DNA from 4 places in the Erythrobacter mangrovi genome. Region 1 is predicted to be linked to each of the others. Evidence: predicted binding sites of a transcription regulator. Region 1 holds the regulator's gene; each other region holds the start of a gene.

The links. Region 1 encodes LexA, which represses DNA repair genes until DNA is damaged. Its sites were predicted from a motif close to GTTCCNCNCTTGTTCT; they were not measured.
Region 2: a site for LexA is predicted at 1,133-1,148, ahead of HQR01_RS04410 (ribonucleoside-diphosphate reductase subunit alpha). Genes of this name have one in related genera too.
Region 3: a site for LexA is predicted at 1,300-1,315, ahead of HQR01_RS08760 (error-prone DNA polymerase). Genes of this name have one in related genera too.
Region 4: a site for LexA is predicted at 1,452-1,467, ahead of HQR01_RS11000 (ATP-dependent helicase). Genes of this name have one in related genera too.

Annotation. Positions count from the first base shown of each region.
Region 1 is NZ_CP053921.1:1,929,174-1,932,381, reverse strand. It holds gene HQR01_RS09875 (ComEC/Rec2 family competence protein) at 1-955, shown strand, start outside; gene lexA (transcriptional repressor LexA) at 949-1,638, opposite strand; gene trpC (indole-3-glycerol phosphate synthase TrpC) at 1,953-2,738, opposite strand; gene trpD (anthranilate phosphoribosyltransferase) at 2,743-3,208, opposite strand, start outside.
Region 2 is NZ_CP053921.1:831,920-835,127, reverse strand. It holds gene HQR01_RS04415 (TonB family protein) at 112-609, shown strand; gene HQR01_RS04410 (ribonucleoside-diphosphate reductase subunit alpha) at 1,201-3,208, shown strand, end outside.
Region 3 is NZ_CP053921.1:1,703,645-1,706,852, forward strand. It holds gene HQR01_RS08750 (Y-family DNA polymerase) at 1-788, shown strand, start outside; gene HQR01_RS08755 (PilZ domain-containing protein) at 792-1,268, opposite strand; gene HQR01_RS08760 (error-prone DNA polymerase) at 1,385-3,208, shown strand, end outside.
Region 4 is NZ_CP053921.1:2,163,029-2,166,236, reverse strand. It holds gene HQR01_RS11000 (ATP-dependent helicase) at 1-1,444, opposite strand, end outside; gene HQR01_RS10995 (hypothetical protein) at 1,564-1,917, shown strand; gene rsmD (16S rRNA (guanine(966)-N(2))-methyltransferase RsmD) at 2,009-2,554, opposite strand; gene HQR01_RS10985 (pseudouridine synthase) at 2,551-3,208, opposite strand, start outside.

The DNA.
Region 1 (3,208 bases):
ATTCCTTGCACCGCGAGAGGAGGGGTGGACATCCCGCCTTGGGCGGCGGCTCGCAGTTCTGTTCCTTACCGGTTTGGTGATCGAGATCGCGCTGATGCCGATCGTGCTGTTCCACTTCCATCGGGCCGGCGTGTATGGTGCCTTGGCGAACCTAGTTGCGATACCTCTGGTGACCTTCGTATCGATGCCGCTCTTGGCCCTGGCCATGGCGTTCGACATGGTAGGAATGGGCGCGCCCTTTTGGTGGCTGGCCGGGCATTCGCTCGAGCTGCTGCTCGACTTGGCCCACTTCGCCGCGGGCTTGCCCGGGGCAGTCAAGCTCGCACCTCCGGTTCCCCCGGCGGCTCTGCTGCTGTTCGTAGGTGGCGGGCTGTGGCTCGCCCTGTGGCACGGCACTCAACGACTTTGGGGCCTGGTCCCAGCCATTGCCGCAACGGTGTGGATGCTGAGCGCACCTGTGCCCGACATCCTTGTCACGCGCGATGGTCGTGACTTCGCGATAGTCGGGGAGGGCGATCAGGTGCTGGTGCTCCGCCAAAGCGAGGGCGGATATGCCCAGGACAGCTTGCTGGAGATCGCCGCAAGCGGAACCGAGCCACAGGCGCTGGCTGAATGGTCGGGCGCGCGATGCAGCGATGACTTTTGCGCGCTGGAGCTTGATCGTGGAGGGAGGACTTGGCGCCTGCTGGTTTCGCGCAGTCGTAACCTCGTTGAGGAGCGGGCGCTCGCTGCAGCGTGCGAGAAGGCAGATATCGTGATCTCCGATCGATACTTGCCTCGTGCGTGCCGCCCCGCATGGCTCAGGCTCGATCGTCGATTCCTCCAGCGTGAAGGCGGTGTTGCGCTCTATCTTGCCTCGGGCCGCATCGACACGGTAGCCCGAACGCAGGGTGAGCATGGCTGGTGGCGGCCACGCGAAGATCGGCCCCGCAGAGCGCCACCATCCACTCAGTGATAGCGGCGCAACAGTCCCGCCAGCTTGCCTTGCACCTTGACCCGGTGCGGCTCGTAGATTTGCGGTTCGTAAGCGCCATTGGCGGGATCAAGCCGTATCCGACCAGCCTCACGCCGCAAGTACTTGAGAGTCGCTTCCTCATTGTCGACCAGCGCGACCACGATTTCGCCGTCGCGTGCGGTTTCGGTCCGCTTCACCAGCGCGAAATCGCCGTCGAAGATACCCGCTTCGATCATCGAATCGCCCGACACTTCGAGCGCATAGTGCTCGCCCGGGCCGAGCAGGGCGGCCGGGACAGGCATGCTAGACTGACCCTCGATCGCTTCGATCGGAGCGCCGGCGGCAATGCGCCCATGCAGCGGCACCTGGATGATGTCATTGGCCGGTTCGGGCGCGATCGCCTTCGGAGCAATTGCTGCCGACACGGCGTCATTGGCTGCACGCGGCCGGGCTCCGCCGGTTACGGCATCTTCAGGCAGCTTGACTACTTCAAGCGCGCGAGCACGATTGGGCAAGCGCCGAATGAAACCGCGCTCTTCCAGCGCCGAAATCAGGCGGTGAACGCCCGACTTGCTCTTGAGGTCGAGCGCTTCCTTCATTTCTTCAAAACTGGGTGAAATGCCGGTCTCTTCCAGCTTTTGCTGGATGAAGCGGATCAGCTCGTGCTGCTTGGCCGTCAGCATTGGTGCGATACTCCCGTGCCGCTGTTCACAACCCGTGAACGAATAAGGAACAATTAGGCAACCATGATTCGTAAGTCAAGCAATCCCGCCACTTTTACGCTTTTCCTGTGGAACAGGTGTTCTCCATTCGGTCCAGATTGCGCGTCGGTCATGTTCAGACTCTCAGCTACGGGCCTGAACCGTGGAACAGATGGAACACAGTCCTGAATCCAAAAAATTGCCTCCAGCTCGAGCGACAAGTTCATTCGCAAGCTTGAAGGGAAATGGTGCACGCATGCCGCCAAGTTAGCGCCCGGCGGACCTGTAGGACAGGATCATCCCCGCAGAAGTGTACGGGTAGCCGACGCGACGTCGGCCTGCCGCATCAGGCTCTCACCGACAAGGAAACTGCGCACCCCTGCCAAGGCAAGGCGCTGGCAATCGGCATGGGAGGCAATGCCGCTTTCGCCGACCAGCAGGGCCCCTTGCGGCGCAAGCGGCGCAAGGCGTTCCGTCGTGGCCAGATCGGTGACGAAAGTGCGGAGGTCGCGATTGTTTACCCCGATCAGGCGCGAGCGAAGGCGCGCGGCACGTTCCATTTCGGCTTCGTCATGCACTTCGACCAGCACGTCCATCCCGTGCTCCATCGCTGCCGCTTCGATTTCTGCCATCTGCGCATCCTCGAGCGCGGCAACGATGATCAGGATAGCATCGGCACCGATGGCACGCGCTTCGGCAACCTGCCACGGGTCGACCATGAAGTCCTTGCGCAGGACGGGCAGGTCGCAGGCCGCCCGGGCTTCGATCAGGAAGTCCTCGTGGCCCTGGAAATAAGGGGCATCGGTCAGTACCGAAAGACACGCAGCCCCGCCGATGGCATAATCACGGGCATGCTGAGAAGGGCGAAAGTCCTCTCTGATCAATCCCTTGGAAGGCGAAGCTTTCTTCACTTCAGCAATCAGGCCGTAACCCCCTGCCTGCGCGCGCTCCAGCGCAGCACGAAATCCACGCGGCGCACCCTGTTCAGCGGCCAGCGCTTCAAGATCGCCCAGCGAACGAGCAGTCTTGCGCGCAGCGACTTCATCGCGCTTGGTGGCGCAGATCTCGACCAGCTTGTTCATCGTTTCACTTCGCCATTTCAATCCAGTCGGCCAGCAGCTTGGCAGCCTTGCCGCTGTCGATAGCTTCGCCAGCCATCGCCGCGCCGCTCTCCCAACTTTCGGTGGCACCGGCAACCAGTAGCGCGGCCGCCGAATTGAATCTCACCGTATCGCGATAGGGACCGCTTTCACCAGCAAGCAGTGCGGTGAGTGCCTGTGCGTTATGTCGCGAATCGCCGCCACGTATCGCCTCGAGGGGCGCATGCCCGATCCCGGCTATGCCCGCATCCACCCTCTTCATCTCGAAATCGTGCCCGGTGACGTCGGCCATTTCATTTCCGCCCGCCAGGCTCAGTTCGTCCAGCCCCTCGTCACCAGAGACGATGAAGGTACGCTTGGTACCCAATCGCGCGGTCGCGTCGCCGTAAATCGAGACATATGCGGGCCGGGCAATGCCGATCAGCTGTCGCTTGATTCCCACCGGATTAGCA
Region 2 (3,208 bases), 1.1 Mb from region 1:
AACCGAACGCCGATCGACCCTAGACCGTCATCGCCTGAACCATAACAGCCAGTCGCATCCTGCGTGATACTCTCTGCGGCCGATCATCTCTTTCGCTGAAAGGATGGTCCAATGAACAAACTTGTCGTTTTCGCTGCCTCGATCGTCGCAACTTCGTCGGCCCTGACCGGGCCCCTCGCTTCACAAGATATTGTGGTTTCGCCGCCTTCCAGTTCGTCATTCGTGGCGATGGTATCGAAAGATCTTGATTCACAGTTAGCACGTCAACGCTTCGACCCACGAGCAAATGTGCACGGGATCGCCAAGGTTCGCTTTCAGGTTGGCAAAGACGGACAAGCAATCAATGTCGTCACTTACGAGGGCTCAGGCAACAGCAGGCTTGATGCGGCCGCACGTCGTGCCGTGCATGGCCTCTCGAGCCTCGCGCCGGCACCGGCCGGCGTCGCGGAAGGGCAAGTAGTCCAAGCCAACATCATCGTTGCAGATGATCAAGTGGAATTGGCGCGCCTTACCAAGCGGCTTATCCGCGAGGAAACTGCGCGGATCGCCTCATCTGCGCAGGAACGTGCAGTGCTCGCGCTGAACCTAACACCGCGCATGGTTTCCTAAGTCCCAACTGGTCGGGAACCGTCACGGAGTCGGGGCGGCATCTTTCTGCGGGGATGCCGCCCCGCGCCGGCGGAGTGCTCCCGATTATCATCCAAAGCGCGCTCGTCAGCTGCACTTTATCGGGTTGGCTAGCGTTCACAAATTGCGCCGCCGGATTCGTTTGAATCTCAAGTCCGCAGTTTCGTTTTTGCCCGCAAAATTTTTTTCCCGGATTCATTTTCCGACTTGCGCGTCGCGCCAGTCCAGCTTTTCCCACGCGTCGCTGCGTTGTAGCATTGTAATACACCTGCTCCGATCGGAACGGCGAGGCATTAAATCTTTATTGACCCTCTTGCGTGCGAGACCCTCCTGATTCAGTATTTAGTGGTCGGGTTGCCGGGGGTACCCACTAGACCTAGCTTTTCGGGCGTTCATCCCCATATCGGATGCGCGCTGAGGACGCGCCGGGCTGTGGGAAAGAACGGGATAAGTTTTCGCCCCCGAAGACACGAAAATTGCTAGGCGGGAGGGACGCCCGCCGACTCGAACACAAGCGGAACACGTGATGCAGGTCACGCCTTCCGCCAGGGGCAAGAAACGGCGGGGCACACGATGGATTTCAAAAGCGGGGATGATACGGCGATGGCACTGGATCTGGATATGCAGGACACCGCCGAAACAACGACAACACCGGCTAAGAAACAGCCCGAGAAGGCAATGACAATGGACAAGGGCGACAAGGGGTCCGACGCGCTGGTGGCGGAGGCGGCCGGCCAAGCCATGGCCGAAGCGGCCAAGGCTGCGGCTACGGTGCAGGACGACAGCAAGAAGATCCTCGATCGCCGCTTCAACGTGGTGACCGATGCCGCGCGCGATGCGAACCTGACCGATTTCGGCAAGGAAACGCTGACCGACCGCTACCTGCTGCCGGGTGAAACCTACCAGGACCTGTTCGCCCGCGTCGCCGATGCCTTCGCCGACGATCAGGACCACGCCCAGCGGCTCTACGATTATATCTCGAACCTGTGGTTCATGCCTGCGACCCCGGTGCTGTCGAATGGCGGTACCACGCGCGGCCTGCCCATTTCCTGCTACCTCAATTCGGTCAGCGACAGCCTCGATGGCATCGTCAGCACCTGGAACGAGAACGTCTGGCTCGCTTCCAAGGGCGGTGGCATCGGAACCTATTGGGGCAATGTCCGCGGGATCGGCGAGCCGGTCGGACTCAACGGCAAGACCAGCGGCATCATTCCCTTCGTGCGGGTGATGGACAGCCTGACGCTGGCGATCTCGCAGGGCTCGCTGCGGCGCGGCTCGGCCGCCTGCTACATCGATATCTCGCACCCCGAGATCGAAGAGTTCCTCGAGATCCGTAAGCCCTCGGGCGACTTCAACCGCAAGGCGCTCAACCTGCACCATGGCGTGCTGGTCACCGACGCCTTCATGGAAGCGGTCCGCGCCGGTGCGGAATTCGACCTCGTCAGCCCGCGCGACGGATCGGTGCGCAAGACCATCGATGCACGTGCGCTGTTCCAGAAGCTGGTCGAAACCCGCCTCGCGACGGGTGAGCCCTACATCGTCTTCTCCGACACCGTGAACCGGATGATGCCCAAGCATCACCGCGAACTGGGTCTCAAGGTCTCGACTTCGAACCTGTGCGCAGAGATCACCCTGCCGACCGGCATCGACCATCTGGGTAACGACCGGACCGCGGTGTGCTGCCTGTCCTCACTCAACCTCGAGAAGTGGGATGAGTGGAACACCGACAAGCGTTTCATCGAGGACGTCATGCGCTTCCTCGACAACGTGCTGCAGGACTATATCGACCGCGCGCCGGACGAGATGGCCCGCGCCAAGTATTCGGCGATGCGCGAACGCAGCGTCGGCATGGGCGTCATGGGTTTCCATTCCTTCCTCCAGTCCAAGAGCATCGGCTTCGAAAGCCCCATGGCGAAGGTGTGGAACCTCAAGATGTTCAAGCACATCAGCAGCAAGGCGGAAGAAGCCTCGCTGGTGCTGGCGCAGGAACGCGGCGCGTGCCCGGATGCGGAAGAAACCGGCGCAATGGAACGGTTCAGCTGCAAGATGGCGATCGCGCCCACCGCGTCGATCAGCATCATCTGCGGCGGCACCAGCGCCTGCATCGAACCGATCCCGGCGAATATCTATACCCACAAGACCCTGTCGGGCAGCTTCATCGTGAAGAACCCGTATCTCGAGAAGCTGCTCGACAAGAAGAGCAAGAACTCGGTCGCGGTGTGGAATTCGATTCTCGAGAAGGGCGGCTCGGTCCAACATCTCGATTTCCTCTCGGTCGAGGAAAAGGCGACCTTCAAGACCAGCTTCGAAATCGACCAGCGCTGGCTGCTCGAATTCGCTGCCGACCGCGCGCCCTATATCGACCAGGCGCAGTCGCTGAACCTGTTCATCCCGGCCGATGTCGACAAGTGGGACCTGATGATGCTGCACTTCCAGGCGTGGGAGAAGGGCATCAAGTCGCTCTATTACCTGCGTTCGAAGAGCGTGCAGCGCGCAGGCTTCGCCGGTGGCGTGGAAGCCGACAATACTGCTGATGCGGCCAAGATCGAACTGTTAGCCGCAGCCGGCCAGACCGATTACG
Region 3 (3,208 bases), 230 kb from region 1:
AGCGCAGACTGATGGAGCCGATCCGACACCGCCAATTGCTCGACCGGGTAGTAAGCGATCTTGCCGTGGACATGGCATGCGAACTGGAAGGCAAGGGGCAGGGGGCTCGCCGCCTCGAACTCGGCTTGTGGCGGGTCGATGGCGAAGTGGTCGTCCGCCGTCTCGAAATGGCCGCCGCAACACGCGATCCGGTGCATATCTGCCGTCTGTTCGCCGCGCGGCTCGACGATGTGGATGCTGGATTCGGGATCGAGATGTTGCGGCTGCGTGCCAGCTGGGCCGAGCCACTGGCGTTGACCCAGGACGATATCGAGGCAGCGGCGGAGAGCCAAGGTACCAGCCTTGCAGCCTGTATCGACCGGCTCACCGTACGCCTCGGTTCAGATGCGGTCCGTCGCCCAGTGCCCTTTGCCAGCTATTTGCCCGAATGTGCGCAGCGCTGGCAGGCGCCGCTCGAACCGGAGCCGCTCTCGCAAGGAGAGCTGGCCTTTCACGAAAGGCCCCTGAAGATACTCGATCGGCCTGAACTTATCGCGGTGCTCTACGCCACACCCGATGGGTACCCGCAACGCTTCCGCTGGCGTGGTTCGGTGCATGAGGTCACGCGGGTTGCGGGACCCGAGCGGATTGCCCCCGAATGGTGGCGCGAACGCGGTACGACCCGGCTACGCGACTATTACCGGATCGAGGATGATCGCGGGCGACGGTACTGGATCTATCGCCAGGGGATCATCGGCGATGGCCGCGGGGGCGCTCCCGATTGGTTCCTGCAGGGGTTGTGCGCGTAGCCGTCAGTCTGTGCTGGAAGTGCCCAACCTCGCGCGCTTCTGCCCCAGTGGAATATTCCCGCATTGCGCAACCGGCATCGAACTTTCCTCGACGCCATGCGCCGTCTCTTCCACCAGATAGGTGGGGATCGGCTGCTCGAAGTAGACCCCGCAGGCACCGTCCTTGCGCCAGGCGATCCTGCAGAAGACTTCGTTGAGCCCCCAGTCGAGCATGGCGTCGGCGCCTTCCGGGGGGAGGCCCGGGCCCTCGAAACGGGCGCCTTTTTCGGACAAGTCAGTCAGGCGGCCATGATGGGTACCCGCCGTCGTGCGCAGGCTGGCGGGACAATCGACCAACCACCTGCGGACGCTGCGCCTATCTGTTTGGAAACTATTCGCGACGGGGACCGATGCCATGGAAGCCTTCCTTTTGCGGCAGCATCCCGCGAGAGGGTAAACTCCGCCTTTCGGCTTGCGGTAAACGACCTGAAAAGGACGCATTTTTCACACACCGCTAGCAGGATCGTGTTTTAGAACATATAAAGAACAAGTGCGATTCAGGGAGCCTTTCAACGGATACGCGATAGCCGCTGCGGCGGGTGGATAAGCGTTAGCCCATGCCCGAGAACGATCTCCAGGCCCCCAGGCGAACGATCGACCTCGATCCGGATTCGATCGATCCGCTGCCGCGCGCACCATTCGTCGAACTGGGGATGGTTTCATGTTTCAGTTTCCTGCGCGGGGCTTCCGATGCGGTCGACCTGGTCACCCGTGCGCGTGAGCTGGGTTACGATGCGGTCGGGATTGCCGATGCCAATACGATGGCCGGGGTAGTACGGGTTCATGTCGAGGCAAAAACACTTAAACTGAAGCCACTTATCGGTTGCAGAATAGAAACGGTCGAAGGACTGGATTTCCTCGCCTACCCCACCGATCGGGCGGCCTATGGACGCCTGTGCCGACTGATCTCGGCTGGACGGATGGCGACGCTTGGCGGCGAATGGCAGGCCAAGGGTGCCTGCGACATCTCGCTCACCATGCTCACGCAGCACGCTGAGGGCGTACAACTGATCCTGATCCCGCCACGTGACCTTGGCACAAGCTTCACCATCGAGGTTGAGAGCAATGTCGTACCCTTCCGCCCATCGGGAGCGGGCAGGCCTGACGAGGGCAGGATGCATGTCAGCGGAACCCTGGCGGAGGTTCTTACCCATCTCACCCGCCAACTTCCGACGTTGCGCCATCTTGCTGCGAGTTATCTCTATACCGGTGACGATATTGCGCGGATTGCGACACTTGATGCGCTGGCGAAGGCGAATGGCCTTGCCATCCTCGCCACCAACGACGTGCATTATGCGACACCTGACAAGCGTCCGCTGCAGGACGTGATGACCGCGATTCGGCACAAGACCACTGTTGCCGCTGCTGGGTACCTGCTCCACGGCAATGCCGAGCGCTACCTCAAGCCGCCTGCAACCATGGTGAAGCTGTTCGAGCGCTGGCCGCATGCGATTGCCGCCGCGCGCGCGGTGGCTGATGCCTGCAGCTTTTCGCTCGACGAATTGCGCTACGAATATCCGGAGGAGCTTTACCCCGGCGGCATGTCTCCGCAGGCATTCCTTGAAAGCGAGACCTGGAAGGGAGCCCAATGGCGTTATCCGGCCGGTGTACCCGACAGTGTCGAACAGACCCTCCGGCGCGAGCTCGAATTGATCGGCAAGCTCGAACTGGCGCGCTACTTCCTTACCATCAAGGATATCGTCGATTATGCGCGCGGGGTTGATCCGCCGATCTTGTGCCAGGGGCGCGGCAGCGCGGCGAACTCGGCGGTGTGCTATTGCCTCGGCATTACCAGCGTCGACCCGGCCAAGCATGCACTGCTGTTCGATCGCTTCATCTCCGAAGAGCGCAAGGAGCCGCCTGATATCGACGTCGATTTCGAGCACGAGCGACGCGAAGAAGTGATCCAGTACATCTACGGCAAATATGGTCGCCACCGCGCCGGCCTTTGTGCCACCGTGATCCATTACCGCCCGCGCATGGCGATCCGCGAGGTGGGCAAGGCGATGGGGCTGACCGAGGATGTCACTGCCGCGCTTGCCAAGACCGTATGGGGCGGATGGGGGCGCGAGATCAGCGAGAAGCATGCCGCCGAAACGGGTATGGACCTGGCCGATCCGCACCTCCGCCGGGTTCTCAAACTAACCGAGCAAATGATTGGAATACCGCGTCATTTGTCGCAACACGTTGGTGGCTTTATTCTTACCGAAAGCGCGCTGACCGAAACCGTGCCGATTGGTAATGGCGCCATGCCCGAGCGTAGCTTCATTGAGTGGGACAAGGACGATATCGAGGCCCTGGGTATCCTCAAGGTCGATGTGCTCGCGCTTGGCATGCTCACCTGTATCCGCAAGTGCCTCGACCTGCTCGACGAGCACCAT
Region 4 (3,208 bases), 230 kb from region 1:
CGAACTGGCCGAGCAGGCCCACCAGCGTGTTGCGGGCGCGGGCAGGGAGTTCGTCGGTGTCGGCCAGGTCGAGGCTTGCCGCGGCAAGTGGGGCCTCGATGCGGCGGGCGTGCCGGCGCATGGCCTCAAGGGTCTTGGCGCCAAGGCCACGCTTGGGCTGGTTATAGATTCGCTCGAAGGCCAGGTCGTCGGCAGGCTGTTCGATCACGCGCAGGTAGGCGAGCGCATCGCGTATCTCGGCGCGCTCGTAGAAACGAAACCCGCCGACAATCCGGTAATTGAGGCCAATCTGTATGAAGCGATCTTCGAACTCGCGGGTCTGGTATTGCGCGCGGACGAGGATAGCGACCTGATCGAGCGGAGCGCCCTCCGCCTCGAGCCGCTCGATCTCCTCACCGACCCGTCGCGCTTCCTCGGGTCCATCCCAGATGCCGATCACGCGGACTTTCTCACCCTGCGGCAATTCGGTCCACAACGTCTTGCCAAGCCTTTCGCTGTTGGCATCGATCAGGCCCGAGGCGGCCGCAAGGATTTGCGGGGTGGAGCGATAGTTCTGCTCCAGCTTGATCACAGCTGCACCAGGGAAGTCCTTTTCAAACCGCAAGATATTGGCGACTTCTGCCCCACGCCATGAATAGATCGACTGGTCGTCGTCACCCACCACGCAGATGTTCTTGCGTGCCTGCGCCAGCAGCCGCAGCCACAGGTACTGGACCTGGTTTGTGTCCTGGTATTCGTCGACGAGGATGTATTTGAAGCGCTGCTGGTAATGTTCCAGCACATCGCGGTGATTGCGCAGCACGTTGACCACATGGAGCAGCAAGTCGCCGAAGTCGCACGCATTGAGCGCCTTCAGCCGGTCCTGATAGAGCCGATAGAACTGCGCCCCGCGCCCATTGGCATAAGCCTCGTTCTCGACCGCATCGAGATCGTCCGGGTTGAGCCCACGGTTCTTCCAGCGATCGATCAATCCGGCAAGCTGGCGTGCGGGCCAGCGTTTCTCATCAAGATCGTTTTCCTGGATCAGCTGCTTGAGCAGGCGCAACTGATCGTCGGTGTCGATGATCGTATAGTTCGGTTGCAACCCGGCCAGCTCGGCATGCCGGCGCAACATCCGCGCCCCAATCGAATGGAAGGTGCCGAGCCAGGGCATGCCTTCGACCGCGTCCCCGATATGCCGCCCGACACGCTCGCGCATCTCGCGGGCCGCCTTGTTGGTGAAGGTCACGCAGAGGATTTCGGAGGGCCACGCCCGCCGCGTCGCGATGAGATGTGCCAGTCGTGCGGTAAGCGCTGCGGTCTTGCCGGTGCCCGCTCCTGCCAGCATCAGTACTGGTCCTTCGGTGGTCAGGACGGCCTGTCGCTGCGGTTCGTTCAGGACTGCCGCATAGGCGGGAATCCGGGCATTTTCGCCATTCTGTGAGTCAGCTGGAAGGTCGGCCATGGTCACCGGAACAGCTAGGGAACGAATGGCATCAAGGCAAGGCTGCTCCCCGAATGGTGCCCGGAACCGCAGGCATTGGTGCTGCGTAGTTCGGGTGACAACAGTTTTGGAGAGCCGACATGACCAAGCTTATCCTGGCAGGCGCGGCAGCGATTGCCTTTGCCGTCGCTCCCACCTTCGCGCAGGTGGCTGAGCAACCAGGCACCACCGAACCCGCCGAAACCGCGCCTCCGGCAAATGCACCCGCCAGCACAATGGCTCCGCGCTTCGTCAGCAAGCCGGTCGTCCAGGCGACCGGAGCTTCCGACGTTCCAGCGACGGGCGACCTGCCGATCTGCAAGCCGGACCAGCAGGACAATTGCATCAATGGCTGGGAGAAAAACCGAACCGGCAATCGTCCGCTCGAATATTGGCCGGGTCTCCCTGCGAGCGAGATCGAAGAGCCGTTGCCTGCGACCCGGCCCGACGAATAGGCATGGCGTCTTTCTCTCGCGCCCCACTGTGAGGCTGGCGCGAGGCTTGGAGGGGGCGGGGCTGCTGCGGCGGTCTCGCCCCATTTTCCTGTCAGGCGTCGAGGCGCAGGAGGGTGAGCTTTGCCTTGCCCACCTTGCGTTCCGCATCGATGCGAAGCCCCTTGACTGCCACCGCTTCCTTCGCGCCGGTCTCCAGCGCGATCCAGCTTGAGCCGTCTATCCAGCCGAGCCGCAGCATCCGGTCGAGTGCCACTTGCCCCGCACCGGTATCATAGGGCGGGTCGAGCAGGATCAGTTCCTGTGCCACCTTGGCGGGCCCGAGCGTCAGCACCGAAGACTGCTGCACGGTTGCCCGGCTGCGAGCGCCCAGCGTTTCGATATTGGCCCTGATCGCCTTTACCGCCGTCGCATCCTGTTCGACGAACAGGCAGGAGGCGGCTCCGCGCGAAAGAGCCTCCAGCCCCAGTGCGCCGGAACCTGCGAACAGGTCGAGCACGTGCAGGTCTTCGAAACTGCCGAGGCGGCTGGTAAGCATGTTGAACAGCGTCTCGCGCGTGCGGTCCGCGGTCGGGCGAGTCAGGTCGCCCGGCGGCGCGGCCAGCTTGCGCCCGCGCCATTCGCCGGCGACGATCCTCACTTTCGCCCGCCGCGCGCGAGTTCGCGCTTGAATGCCTCCACCTCGCCGCGCTTGATCTCGGTCGCTTGTCCGCGGGGCAGGTCGCCGATGTGGAAGGGGCCATAGCCGATACGAAGCAGCCGGTTCACTTCAAGCCCGAGATGTTCGAGTACGCGGCGCACCTCGCGGTTCTTGCCTTCGCGCAGGGTCAGCTCGATCCAGCGATTTCGACCTGAGCCGCGCTCGAGGTTCGCCTCGATCTGGCCGTAGCGCACCCCGTCGACTTCGATCCCCTCGATCAGATCGTCAAGCTGCGCCTGCGTCACATCGCCGAAAGCCCGGGCGCGGTAGGTACGCGGTACGCCGCTCGACGGCAGTTCCATCGCCCGCTTCAGTTCTCCGTCGTTGGTAAGCAGCAACAGCCCTTCCGTATTGTAGTCCAGCCTGCCCACCGGCATCACGCGCCCTACATCCTTCGGCAGCGTGTTGCGGAGCGCGGCATAGATAGTCGTCCGCCCCTTGGGGTCGTACTCGGTGGTGAGCATTCCCGCAGGCTTGTGGAAGGCAAACAGGCGCGTGTCCTCGGCGTTGCCGACCGGCTTGCCGTCGACCGCCACGCCACGCAAATTCGCAAGCTTCACCGCAGGCGTGTTCAGCACCTTGCCATCGAGCGCC